DNA from 2 places in the Mesorhizobium sp. U510 genome. Region 2 is predicted to be linked to the other one. Evidence: riboswitches for the same ligand, from Rfam matches in the RefSeq annotation. Region 2 holds a riboswitch; the other holds the start of a gene.
The links. Region 2 has a riboswitch for glycine ahead of gcvT (glycine cleavage system aminomethyltransferase GcvT). Riboswitches for the same ligand answer to the same signal wherever they lie in the genome.
Positions count from the first base shown of each region.

Region 1 (8,086 bases), 2.7 Mb from region 2:
CGAGGATGACGTGGTGTTGCTCGAGAACTACGCGCACCCGCGGTACGGCATTCCATCCGAGGAAACCAAGGATGCGATCCGTCTGTGTGCGCGGCTCGAAGGTATGATTACCGATCCCGTCTATGAAGGCAAATCGATGCAAGGGATGATTGACCTCGTCCAAAAAGGCTTTTTTCCAGAGGGCTCGAGGATACTCTACGCGCATCTCGGCGGCGCGCCGGCGCTCAACGGTTATGGCTACACCTTTCGCAACGGCTGATGCTCGACAGATCTCGACGTGCTGTGCCTGGCGTAACAGCGCTGCGCCAAGTTTGTCCGAAGGCCTTTGGGAAACCGCAGTGGGTCGTTAACTGCCGCCGCGAGGTGAGGTCGTGGCGCTAGCATGCTTGCCAGTATTTGCCTGTGCTCAATGTGTCCTCGAGCCGCATAAGAAGGCAGCAGACATGGCCGTTTAACGTTTTTTGTCGCTTTGCGGGTGCGGCGATGATCGCCGTAAATTTGATAAATTGTAAGCCACCGAAGATGTCGCGCAGGCGCGGAGGCATCTACTTGATCAGATATGGAAGCTGTGACCAAGCGTCGTTGGCGAGCACATCGTCGGACACTCCTGGGCCAGCATGGGCGAGGGAAGAGGGTCCCCGCGAACGCACGCAAGCGTGACAGCGGGCAGGTCGGTATCCGGCTTAACGAGGGATTGCTCATACTATTGCGAGCGTCGACGAGACCGTCGTCCCTTCGGCAATCTATGACCAAAAGGCGCGTCCAGCCGGCCCGCGTGGCCTTCGGGCGGGTTCGTCCACCTTGCGCTGAGCATTACATGTGGAGAGGGGTTGGGTGCTATATATCGCCGACCTGCTCTATACCGAGGGGCGCGCGAGGGGAGGCGACGATGAGGGGGTTGTCCCCCCGAATCGCCTCTATGTACCCCTTGAGTGTCGGCAGATACATATCGGCCCGCTTCTCGATCTTCGAGACCGAGGGCTGCTTGAGCTTGAGGGTCAAGGCAATCTCTGCCTAGGCCAGCCGCGCGGCGGAACTCGCCGGGGCTCTCGAACTCCGCCGCCTCCCGGCGGTTCAGATGCCCTTGATAGCGTTTGTCCTATGGCGTGCTGATTGGTGGCCCGGAACCGGAAGTCGCATCTGGCCATTGCCATCGCCCGGGCGCTTACGAGACGCGGCAAAGGTGGGAAATGTCCCACTGCACGTTTTGTAGCTCGGTCCACCGTCGAGGCTCGATGCAAAAAACCCGTTCGGCCGAACTCCACACAAAATTAGGTGTCGTTGTGGCGGCTAGCCGAAGGACTTGCCGCAGGCGCATTTGTCCCGCGCATTGGGATTGTCGAAGACAAAGCCCGAGGACTCCCGGTCCGTAACGAAGTCAACGGTCATGCCGGCGAGATGGGGCTGGGAGTTTGCGTCAACGAACACCTTGAACCCGTCCGTCTCCATGATGGCATCGCCCTCCCGCGAGACGCTTTCCAGACCCATCAGGTATTTGAGGCCGGCGCAGCCGCCCGCCTCGACCTTGATGCGAAAGCCTTCCGCCCGTTCGTCGGCGCGGGAAAGCGCGGCCTTGACGGCGGCGACGGCGTTTTCAGTGAGTGTGATCATGGGACGATTTTCTTGCTGATGCATTCGCAAGCCGCGCAGCACAGAATGTGCCAGAGAAGAAATTCGATTAAAACAACTGGTTAGAGGATTTGGCGCCCTGTCTGACATCAACAATTGTCGGATGTCGAACAGAGTGAAACCTTGCGTACAAAAAGCGGCATCGGGCAAATCGCTAGCGTCGTCGCCTGAGCCAGCGTTTTCGATCATATGAATGTTAACCATTGTAAGCGTGGAACTCTTAGTCGTGCTGCGCTCCAAAAGCCGCGGCATCGTCACCACACGGTAAGGTGGCGAACACCGGGTGGTCGATAACCGCATCGATCGCGCCCGTGCTCGGCCCGTGGCCTGCGGTGCGGCCGTCACCTCGCGAGGGCCGACTAAGGCATTGTAAATGCCGTCAAGCCAGGTGGGCCAACGCGCCGTCCAGGGAACAGCCCAATCACCGGCACGGCCGCCACGGCCGCGATTAGAGACCGCGGTCAGTTCCAGTTCTGTCGCCAGTTCGCGGTCTGGCTCGTCCGCGTTCCAAAACGAAACTCGAGCGAGCCCCGGTCTCGCCGTCATATCGAAGCAGCGGCGCGACGTCTCTATCCCGCCCGCACCCGCACTTCGCTCGCGCTTCAGGCTACCGCCGCTGGGATCCTGGCACAGACACTCGCACCGCTGATGCCCCGATTTGCCAGCACGCTGGCGCGAGGGATCGACGGCATCTCAACCGAAACATGGCCACGGTCGGTCCAGAGGCTTGCGCCCGCAACGACCTTTGATCTCGGACCCATGCTGGCGTTCTATGCCAGAGCAGACATTCCTGTTCTCAATGAGGAGGGGGCATAATAGCCTATCGTAATTTCGACCAGATTTGGGCGGCAATCAAGCCGATGATGCCGTCTGCCGAAGCGGCCAAGAACGAGCTTTGCCTCGATCATAATGAGACCAGATCCTGGCGCGGCTGGCATCGGCATGTTTCCTTCGTTATGCTGGCCTTCGCCATGATGGCAACCGTGCGCCATCAGGCCAACAACGCGACGCCCCAAAAAACGAAACGGCGGGGCACCAGCCCACCCAAGCCCGCAGGAAGTGCGCCGCATCGCAAACCGCTTGGCACAACGACGCATTGAACCCGCATCGCATGGTCTTGCTGGAGACGCTGGTTGCCGAAGAAACGGGCATCCTCGGTTCACGCGTTTCAGCTTGCTGGCGAAAATGATGGGCATGTTTCACCGTTAAGCCGCGAGCTAGGGCTGTAACTATCGGTGGACGGAGCTATTAATAGACCGTTCAATAGGCAGTACGGGAGAGATCGGCATGTTGCCGACACCGACGGAGCAACCCCCCAAGGAAACTCTCAGGTACAAGCGACCGTGCTGCCGAACAATCTGGAGAGAGACGCCGGGAGCGTCCACCGAAGGGGAAAGCCGGGCCACCCGGTCAAGCTCTCAGGTACAGTGACAGATTTGGGGAAGAGCCGCGGGCCGACTGGCCCGAACCCATTGTCTTGTCTGGAGAGCGAAATGCCCAAGATTGTTGTGATTGGTGCCGGCATTATCGGTGTGTCGACAGCCTATACCCTTTTGGACCACGGCTATGACGTCACCGTGCTAGAGCGTCAGCGCTATGCCGCAATGGAGACTTCGTTTGCAAACGGCGGCCAGCTCTCGGCGAGCAACGCGGAAGTCTGGAACCATTGGTCGACCATCTTAAAGGGCATTAAGTGGATGGCGAGGCGCGACGCGCCACTCCTGATGAATCCGGCGCCGACATGGCACAAGTACAGCTGGCTTGCGGAATTTGTATCCCATATCGCGAAGTACCGCGAGAATACTGTTGCCACGACCCGTTTGGCTATCGCTGCGCGCAGGCACATCTTCGACATCGCTAAGCGTGAAAGCATCGATTTCGACCACGTTCGTCGCGGGATTCTACATGTCTATTGGGACAAGCCGGGCTTCGATCACGGCACGAAAGTCAACCAACTCCTCCTCGAAGGAGGCCTTGACAGGCGGCCGGTCACGCCTGGCGAGATCGCGTCCATTGAGCCGGCCTTGCAAGGCGCTTTCTATGGTGGGTTCTACACGCCTTCGGACTCAACAGGTGACATCCACAAGTACACCACCGGCTTGGCCCGAGCATGCGAACGGCGCGGTGGAAGTTTCCACTACGAAGCGTCGGTGACAAGAATTGAGCGACGCGGTCGTTTCAGGGTGACGTACTCGAGCCAGGCTGCCCCGGCGCAGGTTATCGAGGCCGACGCGATCGTCGTATGCGCGGGCTCGAACAGCCGTGACTTCGCGGCGATGCTGGGCGATCGTCTCAACATCTATCCTGTCAAGGGCTACTCGATCACGATACAGCTGGGGGGCAATGCGGCACAGGAAGCCGCTCCCTGGGTGAGCATCCTCGACGATAGGGCCAAAATCGTTACCAGCCGGCTTGGCGAAGCGCGCTTCCGTGTGGCTGGGACCGCAGAGTTCAACGGCCAGAACCTGGACATAAGGGATGACCGGGTAAGACCTTTAGTAGACTGGACGCGGCAACTCTTCCCGGGCGTCAACACGAACCACATCGTGCCATGGGCGGGCCTCCGTCCTATGAGGCCGAACATGATGCCGCGTGTCGGCAAAGGGAAAGCGCCGGGCGTTTACTATAACACCGGCCACGGGCACCTTGGCTGGACACTGTCTGCCGCGACATCAGCGATGTTGGCTGAGGTCGTCGCAAAAGATCTTCCTGTCGACAATCGACTGGTGGCATAGGAGGATAAGGTGGACCACCAGCAGCTAAACACTGTCCGCATCGAGACTGCCGGGCTCAAAATCGCGCGGGAGCTGCACGACTTCATGCGTGACGAGGCGCTACCGGGCACGGGCATCCGCAATCCTGGTGAGAGGCGTGAAAAGATGGCTGCTGTCGAGCACTCATCTGAAGGAGCACCGTCCATGGAAAAGACTGACATCGAATTCAATGCTGTAGCCACTGTCGGCCTCGATCTGGCCAAGCATGTCTTCCAGGTCCCACGCTGTCGACGCTGCCGGCCGTGTCGTCATGTCTCGTGCGCTGCGGCGCAAAGATGTGCTGGCATTCTTCGAGCGTCTACCGTCGTGCCTGATCGGCATGGAAGCATGCGGCTCGGCTCATCATTGGGCTCGCGAACTGGCAAGTCTTGGCCATGACGTGCGGCTGATGCCGCCAGCGTATGTGAAGGCCTATGTGAGTCGCCAGAAGAACGACGCCGCTGATGCAGCGGCCATCTGCGAGGCGGTGACGCGGCCCTCCATGCGTTTTGTACCGGTGCGATCGGTCGCGAACCAGGCTGCGCTTATGCACCATAAGGTGCGCGAACTTTTGGTGGCACAGCGTACGCAACTGCTCAATGCACTGCGCAGCCATCTGGCCGAGATCGGGATCATCGCCGCGCAGGGACCGAACAATGCTCGTGGTCTGGCGGTTCTCATCATGGAAAGCAACGACATGACCCGGCGATCATACGCTCGGCGCTGTTGCCTGTCGTGCGTCGGCTGAACGAACTCGATCATGAGATCGGACAAAGCGATCAGGCCATTCTGGCTCTCACCAGAGCCGATGAGACCGCGCGCCGTCTGATGAGCGTTCCCGGCATCGGTCCCGTCACCGCCTCTGCGCTTGCAGCGCCCATTGACGGACTCTTGGACCATTAGCGGCGGCGAATTCCTGCGGTCCGTAGGTCAAGATTGACTTAGCTATTTCAATTTTCAGGCCAAACTGCAATGTTTGCAGCACCACTTTAGGACGATTATTCAGGTTGCAATCACAGCGGGCGTTAGTCATGGATGACCTAGATCGAAGGATCCTTAAGGCTCTACAAAAGAACAACCGGCTCTCTTTTGCCGAACTGGCGGAACTGGTCGGTTCTTCGGCAGCGTCATGTATGCGTCGAGTTAACAAGCTGCGTTTGGATGGTGTGATCCTTGCGGACATCTCACTGGTGGATCCGAAGGCTTTTGGTAAGTTGCTCACGGTTGTCGTCACGGTGGAGCTCGACCGTGAGCGTCTTGACCTTGTCGATGAGTTCAAGCGCGCGATGCGCGCGGCCAAAGAGGTTACCCAGTGCTACATGGTTACGGGCGACGCCGATTTCGTGCTGCTCGTCTCCGTTGAGGACGTCGAGGCCTTTGACGTCTTCGTCAAGACAAAGCTCTATACCAACCCTAATGTCCGAAAATTCCGGAGCATGATTTCGCTTGATCGTGTCAAGTTCGAGCCACGCGTTGCGGAGTAGCGTAGGGCGGGTTGCGCTGAAGTCATCACTCCGGGCCGCTTTTTGAAACCGCCATTGCGCGTCCAGCATTAGATTGAGTTTTTTCGCCTTTTCAACCGTGCGATTTAGGACGCAGTTGATCTTGCGTTAGGACGGTGTGGGTTGCCCGACCGTTCCACGCGGGAAAGCAACCGTCCTGGTGTATGGAAGAAGAATGGCGCCCCCGATGACACAGCTCTTACCTGCGCTTCCAACTGTCGACAAGCATTACGTTGATCGAGGGCGCTACCCGCGCGGGGTTGCGTTCATGGATGGACAATATGTGCCGATGTCCGAGGCCAAGATCTCCGTGCTCGATTGGGGTTTCCTCCACTCCGACGCGACTTACGATACGGTGCACGTCTGGAATGGCAGATTCTTCCGGTTGGACTTGCACCTTGACCGGTTCTTCCAAGGTGTGGAACGGCTGCGAATGAAGCTGCCCTATGATCGTGAAAAAATAACATCGATCCTCAACGATTGCGTTGCTTTGTCGGGCCACAAATCGGCGTACGTGGAGATGATCTGCACGCGTGGATCATCGCCGACGTTCAGTCGCGATCCTCGCCAGGCGGAGAACCGCTTCATGGCATTCGCCGTCCCATTTGGGTCGGTTGCCAACGAGGAACAGCTGGAAAGAGGCCTGCATGTTGCAATCAGCGATACCGTTCGCATCCCGCCAAAATCGATTGATCCCTCAATCAAGAACTATCATTGGCTCGATCTCGTGAAGGGCCTTTTTGAAGCCTACGACATGGGGGCGGAAACAGCACTGATCCTGGATGCAAACGGGCACGTTGCGGAGGGCCCCGGCTTCAATGTGTTCGTTGTAGAGGACGGATCCCTGAGGACGCCAGCTTTTGGGGTGCTGCCAGGCATCACGCGCCGGACTGTCTTCGACCTTTGTGCCGAGATGGGGCTCCCGGCCACGGCTACTGATGTCAGTCGCGCCAAGATCAAAGCGGCTGACGAGGTATTCATCACGTCGACTGCCGGCGGCATTATGCCCGTGACGCGTATCGACGACTCCGCAATCGCTAATGGGCGCGTCGGACCTGTCACCCGCCGGCTCATGAATCTCTACTGGCAAAAGCACGACGATCCTGCATGGTCGACTGCTGTCATCTACCGGTCGTCAGAATGAGCCATGCGACAGCAAACTTGGCGATCGGAATCGTGACGGTGGCGATGAGCTATCGTGACGCAAACTCCAGAAAGCCAAGCCGGCGCAGTGCGCCCTGGATTTGGTTGGGTCCCCAAGGGTGCGGCAACTTGCTGCCGAGCCGGCGACGCTTACCTCAACGAGGCGACCGACCGCGCGAGATAGTGATGCCGGTCTGCTCGATGTCACAAATCCTGTGGGATAAGACGGGCTCGGAGCTGGCCCCTCTTCGCTCTTGTCTCGAACCGCGCGGGCGCGGGATTGACTGAATCGGCAGCCGTTACCATTCGGTGATGAGTGTCCAGTCCCCGCCGGTCAGTTCTTGTGAGGGCTAACGTCATGCCGTTCCTGCGGAGTTGCAGATGAGGAACGCCTTCATTGCCTATTTGTCGGCGGAACTAGCCGGCTTGAAGTCGGCGGGGCTCTACAAATCCGAGCGCGTCATCACCTCGGCGCAATCGTCGGAGATCGAACTCGAGGATGGCAGCAAGGTCCTGAATTTTGGTGCCAACAATTATCTTGGCCTCGCCGACAATGAAGATCTACGGATTGCGGCGAAGGCTGTGCTCGACCGCTATGGATACGGCATGGCGTCGGTCCGCTTCATCTGCGGCACCCAGGAAGAGCACAAGCAGCTCGAGGCGCGCATCTCCTCATTTCTCAAGATGGAAGACACGGTCCTCTATTCATCCTGTTTTGACGCCAATGGCGGCCTGTTCGAGGCGTTGCTCGGCGAGGAGGACGCGATCATTTCCGATACGCTGAACCATGCCTCGATCATCGACGGTGTCAGGCTGTCGAAAGCAAAGCGCTTCCGCTACGCCAACAACGACATGGCCGGGCTGGAGGCGCGGCTGAAGGACGCGCGGGATTGCCGCTTCCGGCTGATTGCCACCGACGGCGTGTTTTCCATGGACGGCATCATAGCCAACCTCAGGGGGGTCTGCGACCTCGCCGACAAATACGACGCCATGGTCATGATCGACGACAGCCATGCCGTCGGCTTTGTGGGCAAGAATGGCCGCGGCTCGCCCGAGCAT
Region 1 is NZ_CP180532.1:2,069,986-2,078,071, forward strand. It holds gene ACLGL5_RS11850 (1-aminocyclopropane-1-carboxylate deaminase) at 1-259, shown strand, start outside; gene ACLGL5_RS11855 (hypothetical protein) at 838-1,002, opposite strand; gene ACLGL5_RS11860 (iron-sulfur cluster assembly accessory protein) at 1,291-1,611, opposite strand; partial or broken gene ACLGL5_RS11865 (IS701 family transposase) at 2,505-2,729, shown strand; glycine riboswitch at 2,893-2,983, shown strand; gene ACLGL5_RS11870 (D-amino acid dehydrogenase) at 3,123-4,364, shown strand; partial or broken gene ACLGL5_RS11875 (IS110 family RNA-guided transposase) at 4,548-5,061, shown strand; gene ACLGL5_RS11880 (Lrp/AsnC family transcriptional regulator) at 5,414-5,866, shown strand; gene ACLGL5_RS11885 (aminotransferase class IV) at 6,060-7,028, shown strand; gene ACLGL5_RS11890 (glycine C-acetyltransferase) at 7,409-8,086, shown strand, end outside.
Region 1: linked by a shared signal. The riboswitch ahead of ACLGL5_RS11870 (D-amino acid dehydrogenase) and the one ahead of gcvT (glycine cleavage system aminomethyltransferase GcvT) in region 2 are both predicted to bind glycine.

Region 2 (8,086 bases):
TGCTCGTGGATGAGGGCGCAGAGGTGGCGCGCGCCTTCTTCATAGACGCCATGCGTCGAGGGATAGGTGAACATCAGCGCCGCGAGATTCTTGGAATGCTCGTTGGCCTTGGCCCGCATATCGTCCATGTCGATATTGCCGTCTTCCAGGCAGCGCACGACGACGACGCTCATGCCGGCCATCGCCGCACTCGCCGGATTGGTGCCATGCGCGGAAGAGGGGATCAGGCAGACCGTGCGATGGCCTTCGCCGCGCGAGCGGTGATAGGCGCGGATGGCGAGCAGGCCGGCATATTCGCCCTGGCTGCCGGCATTGGGCTGCAGGCTGACCGCGTCGAAGCCGGTGATTTCGGACAGCCAGCCTTCCAGCTCGCCGATCATGGCGCGATAGCCGGCCGAATGGCTGGCCGGTGCGAAGGGATGCAGATTGGCGATGCTTGGCCAACTCACCGGCATCATTTCGGCCGCCGCGTTGAGCTTCATGGTGCAGGATCCGAGCGGGATCATGGAGCGGTCGAGCGCCAGATCCTTGTCGGCCAACCGGCGCAGCAGGCGCATCATGTCGGTCTCCGACTTGTTCTCGTTGAAGACCGGCTGGGTCAGAAACTCCTTTCCACGCGGCTTGCCGGGAACGGTGCTGTCGGCCGAGGAGGCAGCCTTGGCGCCGAACAGGGAAGCGATCGCGTCGAGATCGGCGTCTGTCGAGGTCTCGTCGAAGGCGATGCCGACATGGTCGGTGTCGAGGACGCGCAGCAGCCGGCCGGTCTTTTCGGCAGCGTCGGCGATTTGCGCGGCCTTGCCTTTCGCCTCCACCGTCACCGTGTCGAAGCGGCTGGCGCCGAGCACCGAAACGCCCGCCGCCTTGAGGCCGCTCGCCAGACGGTTTGCCAGAGCGTGGATGCGTCCGGCGATCGCCTGCAGCCCGGCGGGGCCGTGCCAGATGGCATAGGCCGTCGCCATGTTGGCGAGCAGCGCCTGCGCGGTGCAGATGTTGGAGGTCGCCTTGTCGCGGCGGATATGCTGTTCGCGCGTTTGCAAGGCAAGGCGGTATCCGGGCCGGCCCTTGCTGTCGGTCGATTGGCCGACGAGGCGGCCGGGCATCAGACGCGTCAGCTTATCGGAGACGGCGCAGTAAGCGGCATGTGGGCCGCCAAAGCCCATCGGCACGCCAAACCGCTGCATCGGGCCGACGGCGATGTCGGCGCCGAGTTTCGCCGGCGCATCGGTCAGCGTCAGGCCCAGCGGATCGGCGATGAAGACGACGATGGTACCGGTGGCGCGGGCCTTGTCGATCGCGGCCTTGTGGTCGCCATAGACGCCAAAGGTGTCGGGCCAGGAGACGAGCAGGGCAGCGGTGTTGTCGTCGATGGTCTCGCCGTCGATCTCGATGCCGAGCGGTTCGGCGCGGGTGCGCACCACATCCAGCGTCTGCGGATGCGGCGTGCCGGCGAACGCAACCTTGCTGCGCTTGTCGCGGTGGTGGCGCAGCGCAATGCCGACCGCTTCGGCGACAGCGGTTGCTTCATCGAGCAGCGAGGCGGATGCCACCGGCAGTCCGGTCAATTCGGTGACCAAGGTCTGGAAATTGAACAGCATTTCCAGACGGCCCTGGCTGATCTCGGCCTGATAGGGCGTGTAGGCCGTGTACCAGGCCGGATTCTCGAACAGATTGCGCTGGATGACCGGCGGCACGTGGACGCCGTGATAGCCGGCGCCGATGAAGCTCTTCAGCACGGTGTTCTTCGCCATGGTGGCCGACAATTCGGCCAGCGCTTCGGCCTCGCTGGCCGGCGCGGGCAAGGTCAGCGGCAGGTCGAGGCGAATCGACTGCGGCACGGCCTGGCTGATCAGCGTCTCGACGGAAGGGACGCCGATCACCGCAAGCATGGCTCTGACATCGTTCACGCCAGGACCGATATGACGGGCCGAGAAGGGGGTAAGTGCTGTGGTCATCATCTCTAAGTCCTGATTTCAGGCGATATGGGCTTTGTAGGCGGCCTCGTCCATGAGGCCGGCGAGCTGGCTTTCGTCGGCAAGCTTCATCTTCCACAGCCAGCCTGCGCCGGTTGCCGCGGAGTTGACCAGCGACGGGTCGGAAGACAGCGTGCCGTTGGCCTCGGTGATCTCGCCGTCAACCGGCGCGTAAACGTCGGAGGCCGCCTTGACGGATTCGACCACGACGGCGGTGTCGCCCTTGGTCAGCTTCTTTCCGATCTCCGGCAGTTCGACGAAAACGAGGTCGCCGAGCTGCTCCTGCGCGTAGTCGGTGATGCCGACCGTGGCGATACCGCCTTCGACGCGGAGCCATTCGTGATCTGATGTGAAATAGGTCGTTGCCATGGAGTTCATCCTTTGCGGTAGCGATGAGGGGTGAAGGGCAGGGAGCTGATATCGACGGGGATCTTCGTGCCGCGTACGTCGGCGAACAACCGTGTGCCGGGCTTTGCCAGCGCTGCGGCGACATAGCCCATGGCGACCGGATGGCCGGCCGAGGGGCCAAAGCCGCCTGACGTGACATGGCCGGCGTGATTGCCGTCGGCATCGAACAGGGCGGCACCGGCGCGCACCGGCTGGCGGCCTTCCGGCTTCAGGCCGACGCGCTTTTGCGCCGGGCCGCGTTCGACGGCGGCGCGCAAGGCGTCGGCGCCGATAAAGGCGCCGGAAGCTCTGATGTCCTTGGGAATTGCCCACATCAGCGCGGCGGCGGCCGGGTCGGTCTCCGGCGTGATGTCCTGGCCATGCAGGCAGAGGCCGGCCTCAAGCCGCAGGCTGTCGCGCGCGGCAAGGCCGATCCACAGAACGCGTTCATCCTCGAGCAGCTTCGTGACCAAATCACGCGCGTCCGCCTCCGGCAGGCCGATCTCGAAACCGTCCTCGCCGGTGTAACCCGACCGGCTCATGAACCAGTCTTTCCGCGGCTCGACCCCGTGCATGAACAGCAGCGAGCCGGTCTCGATGCCGGCACGGGACAGGACTGCCCAGGCCTCGGGTCCCTGGATGGCCAGGAAGACGCGGTCGAGCGGCTCGACCTTCACATCGAAATTCGCGGCCAGTTCACGCAGATGCTTCTCGTCGGCGGCGGCGTTGCCGGCATTGGCGACCACCATGAACCTTGTATCGCCGAGCCGGGTGACGATCAGGTCGTCGAGGATGCCGCCGGCCTCATTGAGGAAGAAGGACAGTTTCGACTGCGAGATTTCGAGCGCGCCGGCATCCAAGGGGCAAGCGCGGTCGAGCAGCGCAACCGCTTGCGGCCCGCTGACCTCGAACAGTTTCATATGCGAGATATCGAAGAGACCGGCATGCTCGCGGGTGTGCAGGTGCTCCTTCATAACGCCGGCCGGATAGGTCAGCGGCATCGACCAGCCGGCGAAGGCGCCGAAGCGCGCACCGGCGGCTGTGTGGATATCTTCGAGGGGAAGGTGTTTGCTATCGTCGCCCGTCATGTCGTCTCCAGAGTCGCACGCAATCGGCCGCGAATGGCGACCAGTCCGTGCCCCTCTGTCTGAAGCCTGAGAGACTCGCGCAGCCGGAACTCTGTCAGCGGCGCTTACACCTTCGGCGCGGGGGCAAGCCCCGACTTTCCAGAGTGTCTTTCCCGTCTACGGTTCTTTTGCCTGAGAGATTTCGGGCGATTTCCCCTTCGGCGGCAGCTCTCGCTGCTCTCTCCCGCAAACAGGTAGGACTCAGAATCCCGAGCCCTCGACGTGCCATCCATAGCCCGTCGGCGACACCTTGTCACCTCCCAGCGACATCTAAAGGTGCGTCGCGATGAAACGGATTCAGGTGATGCGCTTTAGCTCTTTGTTTGATGCATGTCGTTTTCCCAAAACCGCTGCGCACTTTTGGGCGACATGCACTGGCCGGCAAGTCTTCGCTAACCACGCCGTTTGCCGGTTTTTCAAGACACTCCTGATATAGCGGGCCGATGTAACGCTTTGGGGCGGACGGGGACGACAATGGGCGAATTGATCATGAGCGCGCCGGTGGCGGGGCTGACCTCGAAGAATCGCATTGCCCCGGAGGATGTGGTGATGCTGCGCCGCGACGTGTTCGCCGATGGCGTGGTGACGCGAGGCGAGGCCGAGGCGCTGTTCGCTCTCGACCAGACGGCCCAGGACAAATGCGCGGAGTGGGCACCTTTCTTCGTCGAGGCGGTGACCGACTACATCGTCCACCAGGAGAAGCCGTCCGGCTATATTTCGCAGGACAATGCCGATTGGCTGGTCCGCACTATTTCGCGCGACGGCATGGTCGACAGCCGCACCGAACTCGAATTGCTGGTCCATGTGCTGGAAAAGGCGAGATCCTCGCCGAGCAAGCTTTGCGTCTATGCGCTGGAGCAGGTCGCGCATGCCGTTATCGACGGCAAGGGGCCGCTGATGCTGGGCGGCGTGTTGGTGCCCGGACTGATCGCCAAGGCGGAAGTCGAGCTGCTGCGCCGCATCCTCTACGCCCATGGCGGCGACGGCAACATCGCCATCACCCGCGGCGAGGCCGAGGTGCTGTTCAGGATCAACGAGCACACCGCCCAGGCCAAGAACGATCCGTCCTGGAACGACCTTTTCGTCAAGGCGATCGCCAATTTCGTCATGTGTTCGGCCGGCTATGAGGCGCCGACCCGCGACGTGGCGCTGCGCCAGGAGAGCTTCCTCGAACATGCCGAGCCGGCAATCGGCGGGTTCTTCAGCCGCATGGTCTCCGGCAGCCTTGCTGGCATCATCGAGGCCTATCGGTCCCCCGATGACATCGAGGCCGAATGGGAGGCCAAGAACAGGGCGGCCGAGGCCCTGGCCCGCCGTGCCGAGACGATCGATGCCGGCGAAGCCAAATGGCTGGTCGAGCATATCGGCGTGGATAGGCCTCTGTACGAGAACGAGCGCGCGCTGCTGACCCTGATCAAGCATGCCTCGCCGGAGATACATCCGGCATTGAGGCCGCTGCTTGAGAAGGTTGCCTAAAGTGCACCGTCCGCTGCTGTCGTTTTACAAAGGATGATGTTGGAGTGGCCTTCGGGCCATTCCGCGAGTTCGGCGATGCGCCGGAAGCCAGCCTTCTCGTAGAGGCCCGGTGCCTGGAAGTCGTGGCTGGAGACCCAAATTCTCCTGACTCCTCGAACCGTTGCCTCAGCGACAAAAGCGCTGAGCAACTGCCTTGCATAGCCGCGACCGCGATAGGCCTCGTCAATCCACATCAATGTCAGCTCGGACGTGCTCGCCCAAGAGTAGCCGGCGGCAACGCCGATCGCATGTCCTGCACAGTCACGAATAACGAAAGCCAGTCCCCGGTAATCGGCGCAGCCCGTCGCGCGTCGGTTGTCGTTGTGGAGGCGTTCCTCGAGTGAACTCAACTCGATCGGCGAAAGATCGTGCTCGGCCTGTATGCGGGTGGTCATCAAATCCCGCCATACCAGTCATAGCCATTGTCTTCCCAATAGCCGCCGCGGCCGCCGCCGACATTGGCGAAGCCGTCGACCAACTCGATCTTGTAGAGATATTTCGGCATCTTATAGCCGAGTTGGCGTTCGACGCGGACGCGCAACGGGGCGCCGTTTTCGACCGGGAGCGGTTTGCCGTTCAGGCCGTAGGCGAGGATCGTCTGCGGATGGCGGGCGTCGATCAGGTCGATCGTGCCGTAATATTTGATGTCGCCGGATAGGCTGCGGTCGATCGTGTCGAGGCAGTGGAACATGACGTAACGCGCCTGCGGCTTGACCACCGCCTGGTCGAGCACCTGCGACAACGGCGTGCCGGTCCATTTGGCGATGCAGCTCCAGCCCTCGACGCAGTCGTGGCGGGTGATCTGCGTGCGGCTCGGCATGTTCTGAAGCTGCTCGCGGCTGAGCGACAGCGGCTTTTCGACGAGGCCCGAGACTTCCAGCCGCCAGTCGGCGAAATTGTTGGCGAGCAGGCCCTTGTAGGTGTCGTCGTCAGGGGCGGTAACGCCGTTCGGCCGCTGCGGCTGGCGGATATCGGCCTCGGTGAATTCCGGTGCCAGCGCGTCACGGCCGGCAAGCAGGCGTTGCGCGCGATATGTCAGCCCATTGGCGTTTTCGAGGAAACTGCGCAGGCCGCTGCCGATGCTCAACTGGCTGTCGAAAGCGTCGCAGCCCGACAGCATGATACCCGAGGCGCCAAGGCTGGCGGCAGTCAGGAATTTCCTTCGACTGATCTGAAAATTGGGGCTGATCTCAAACTTCGCCATGTCAGGCACTCCTCTCGGTCGTCTTGTCGTCATGCGCGGGAGGGTCGGTGCGGTACCAGCCGGTGATGATCGAGCGCAATTCGTTGATCGGGCCGGCGGCCAGGATCATCAGAATGTGGATGATGAAGAAGCCGACCAGCAGCAGCATGACGGTGAAATGAATGGTGCGCGCCGTCTGCCGGCCGCCGAGCACTTCGTTGAGGAAAGGCAGCACCGAATTCATGCTGGGCGACATGGCAAGGCCGGTGATGATCATCAGCGGCAACAGCACGAACAGCACACCGCCATAGGCCATCTTCTGCAGTGTGTTGTATTCACGTGTGTGATGGAATTTCAGCTTCGCGTGGTCGACTATGTCCCGCGGCAGCCGCTTGAGGTCGTCGAGGCGCGGGGCGAGATCGCGCCTGATATGGCCGTTGACCAGGCTGGCGACCAGCCAGACGATCAAGGTCGTCGTCAGGATCCAGGCGAAGAAGAAATGCACGACGCGGGCGGTGCCGAGGTCATAATAGGACGGGATGGTCGCCCAGGACGGGAAGCCACGCGCCGTCTCGTTGCCTGGCGGACCCGACCAGCCGAGCACGCCCGTCGTGTCGAAGCGGTGCCCGAAGATCTCGGTGAAGCCGCGCGGCCCGGCGCTCGTGTTTTCGGCGCCGATTTCGAAAATGGTGTTGTTGTAGCCGAAGCCGGATTGCTTGCCGATATAGAGCTGCGGCCGGGCGTTGAAGATCTGCAGGCCGGAAAGCAGCATGAAGAACAGCGAAATGGCCCAGATCCAGTGTGTCAGCCGCGTCCACCGCGACTGCCGGTAGATCAGCGTGCTGTCGCTCGACACGGGAGCGTCCGGTCCGGTGGCGGATTGGCTTCTGGCAACGGATTCCATTTTGTCTCGTCTCCCGGCCTCGCGGCGTGACCTGCGCGTTCATTGTCCTCCTGATACGTCGCGATCCAAACCGATGTTTCACCCGATCACGGATTTATTACGGGCCACCCAGGCTGACGGCGAGATTGACGGCCGCGGCGACGATGACCGTGTTGAAGAAAAACGACAGGATCGAGTGGACGAGGACGACACAGCGCATATGCGTGGTCGAGATGTTGGTGTCGGCGGTTTGCGCCGTCATGCCGATGACTGCCGAGAAATAGAGGAAATCCCAACCTTCCGGGCGCTTGTCGCCTGGGAACAGCAATCCGCCGACCGGGATTTTCTTCTTGGTTTCAGCGTCCACCGCATCGCCGTCCATCCAGTAGACATGCGCATAGTGAAGTGCGGCCATGGCATGGATGGTGAACCAGCCAAGCGGGATCGACAGCAGCGCGAAACCGAGTTCGACGGAATTGCCTCTGTTCTTCTGGTTGATAAGCAGGAACAACGAGACAACGGCGACGACAACGACGACGAGCGTCACGGCGAAGATGACCAGCACCGGCTGGTCGGTGGCGCGCGCATTCTTGCTCAGATATTTGCCGCTGAATTTGGGCATCTGGCTGACGACGAGAATGACGTAGGCGGCGAAAAAGGCATTGGCGCCGATCGAATAGGCGAGCGGGGCGTGCAGCAGCAACGCCACGAGCAGCGCAAACGCGCCGAAACACGCCGACATTGCGAACAGCATATGGCGCTGCATAGGTTTCTGGATCGGGGCTTCGATGGCCATGACGTCTCCACCCTGGATCGCGCTCGGTTTCTAGCCGGGTGTGGCGGATTTCAGCGCGCGCCGCAAGATGCGGTCGAGTTCACCAAGAAACCGCGAACGGTCCTGCGGCGCAAAGGAGGCATTGTAGCCCTTGCTCTCACCGGTCTCGCGCAAATGCTGCTTGAGGTCGCGCATGGCCACCGCCATGCCGATGGTTTCGGGCGTGAACGGCCGCCCGGTTGGCCC
Region 2 is NZ_CP180532.1:4,814,393-4,822,478, reverse strand. It holds gene gcvP (aminomethyl-transferring glycine dehydrogenase) at 1-1,955, opposite strand, end outside; gene gcvH (glycine cleavage system protein GcvH) at 1,971-2,339, opposite strand; gene gcvT (glycine cleavage system aminomethyltransferase GcvT) at 2,345-3,445, opposite strand; glycine riboswitch at 3,595-3,681, opposite strand; gene ACLGL5_RS25100 (hypothetical protein) at 3,959-4,960, shown strand; gene ACLGL5_RS25095 (GNAT family N-acetyltransferase) at 4,957-5,394, opposite strand; gene ACLGL5_RS25090 (molybdopterin-binding protein) at 5,394-6,203, opposite strand; gene ACLGL5_RS25085 (cytochrome b/b6 domain-containing protein) at 6,205-7,086, opposite strand; gene ACLGL5_RS25080 (DUF1345 domain-containing protein) at 7,184-7,861, opposite strand; gene ACLGL5_RS25075 (YaiI/YqxD family protein) at 7,892-8,086, opposite strand, start outside.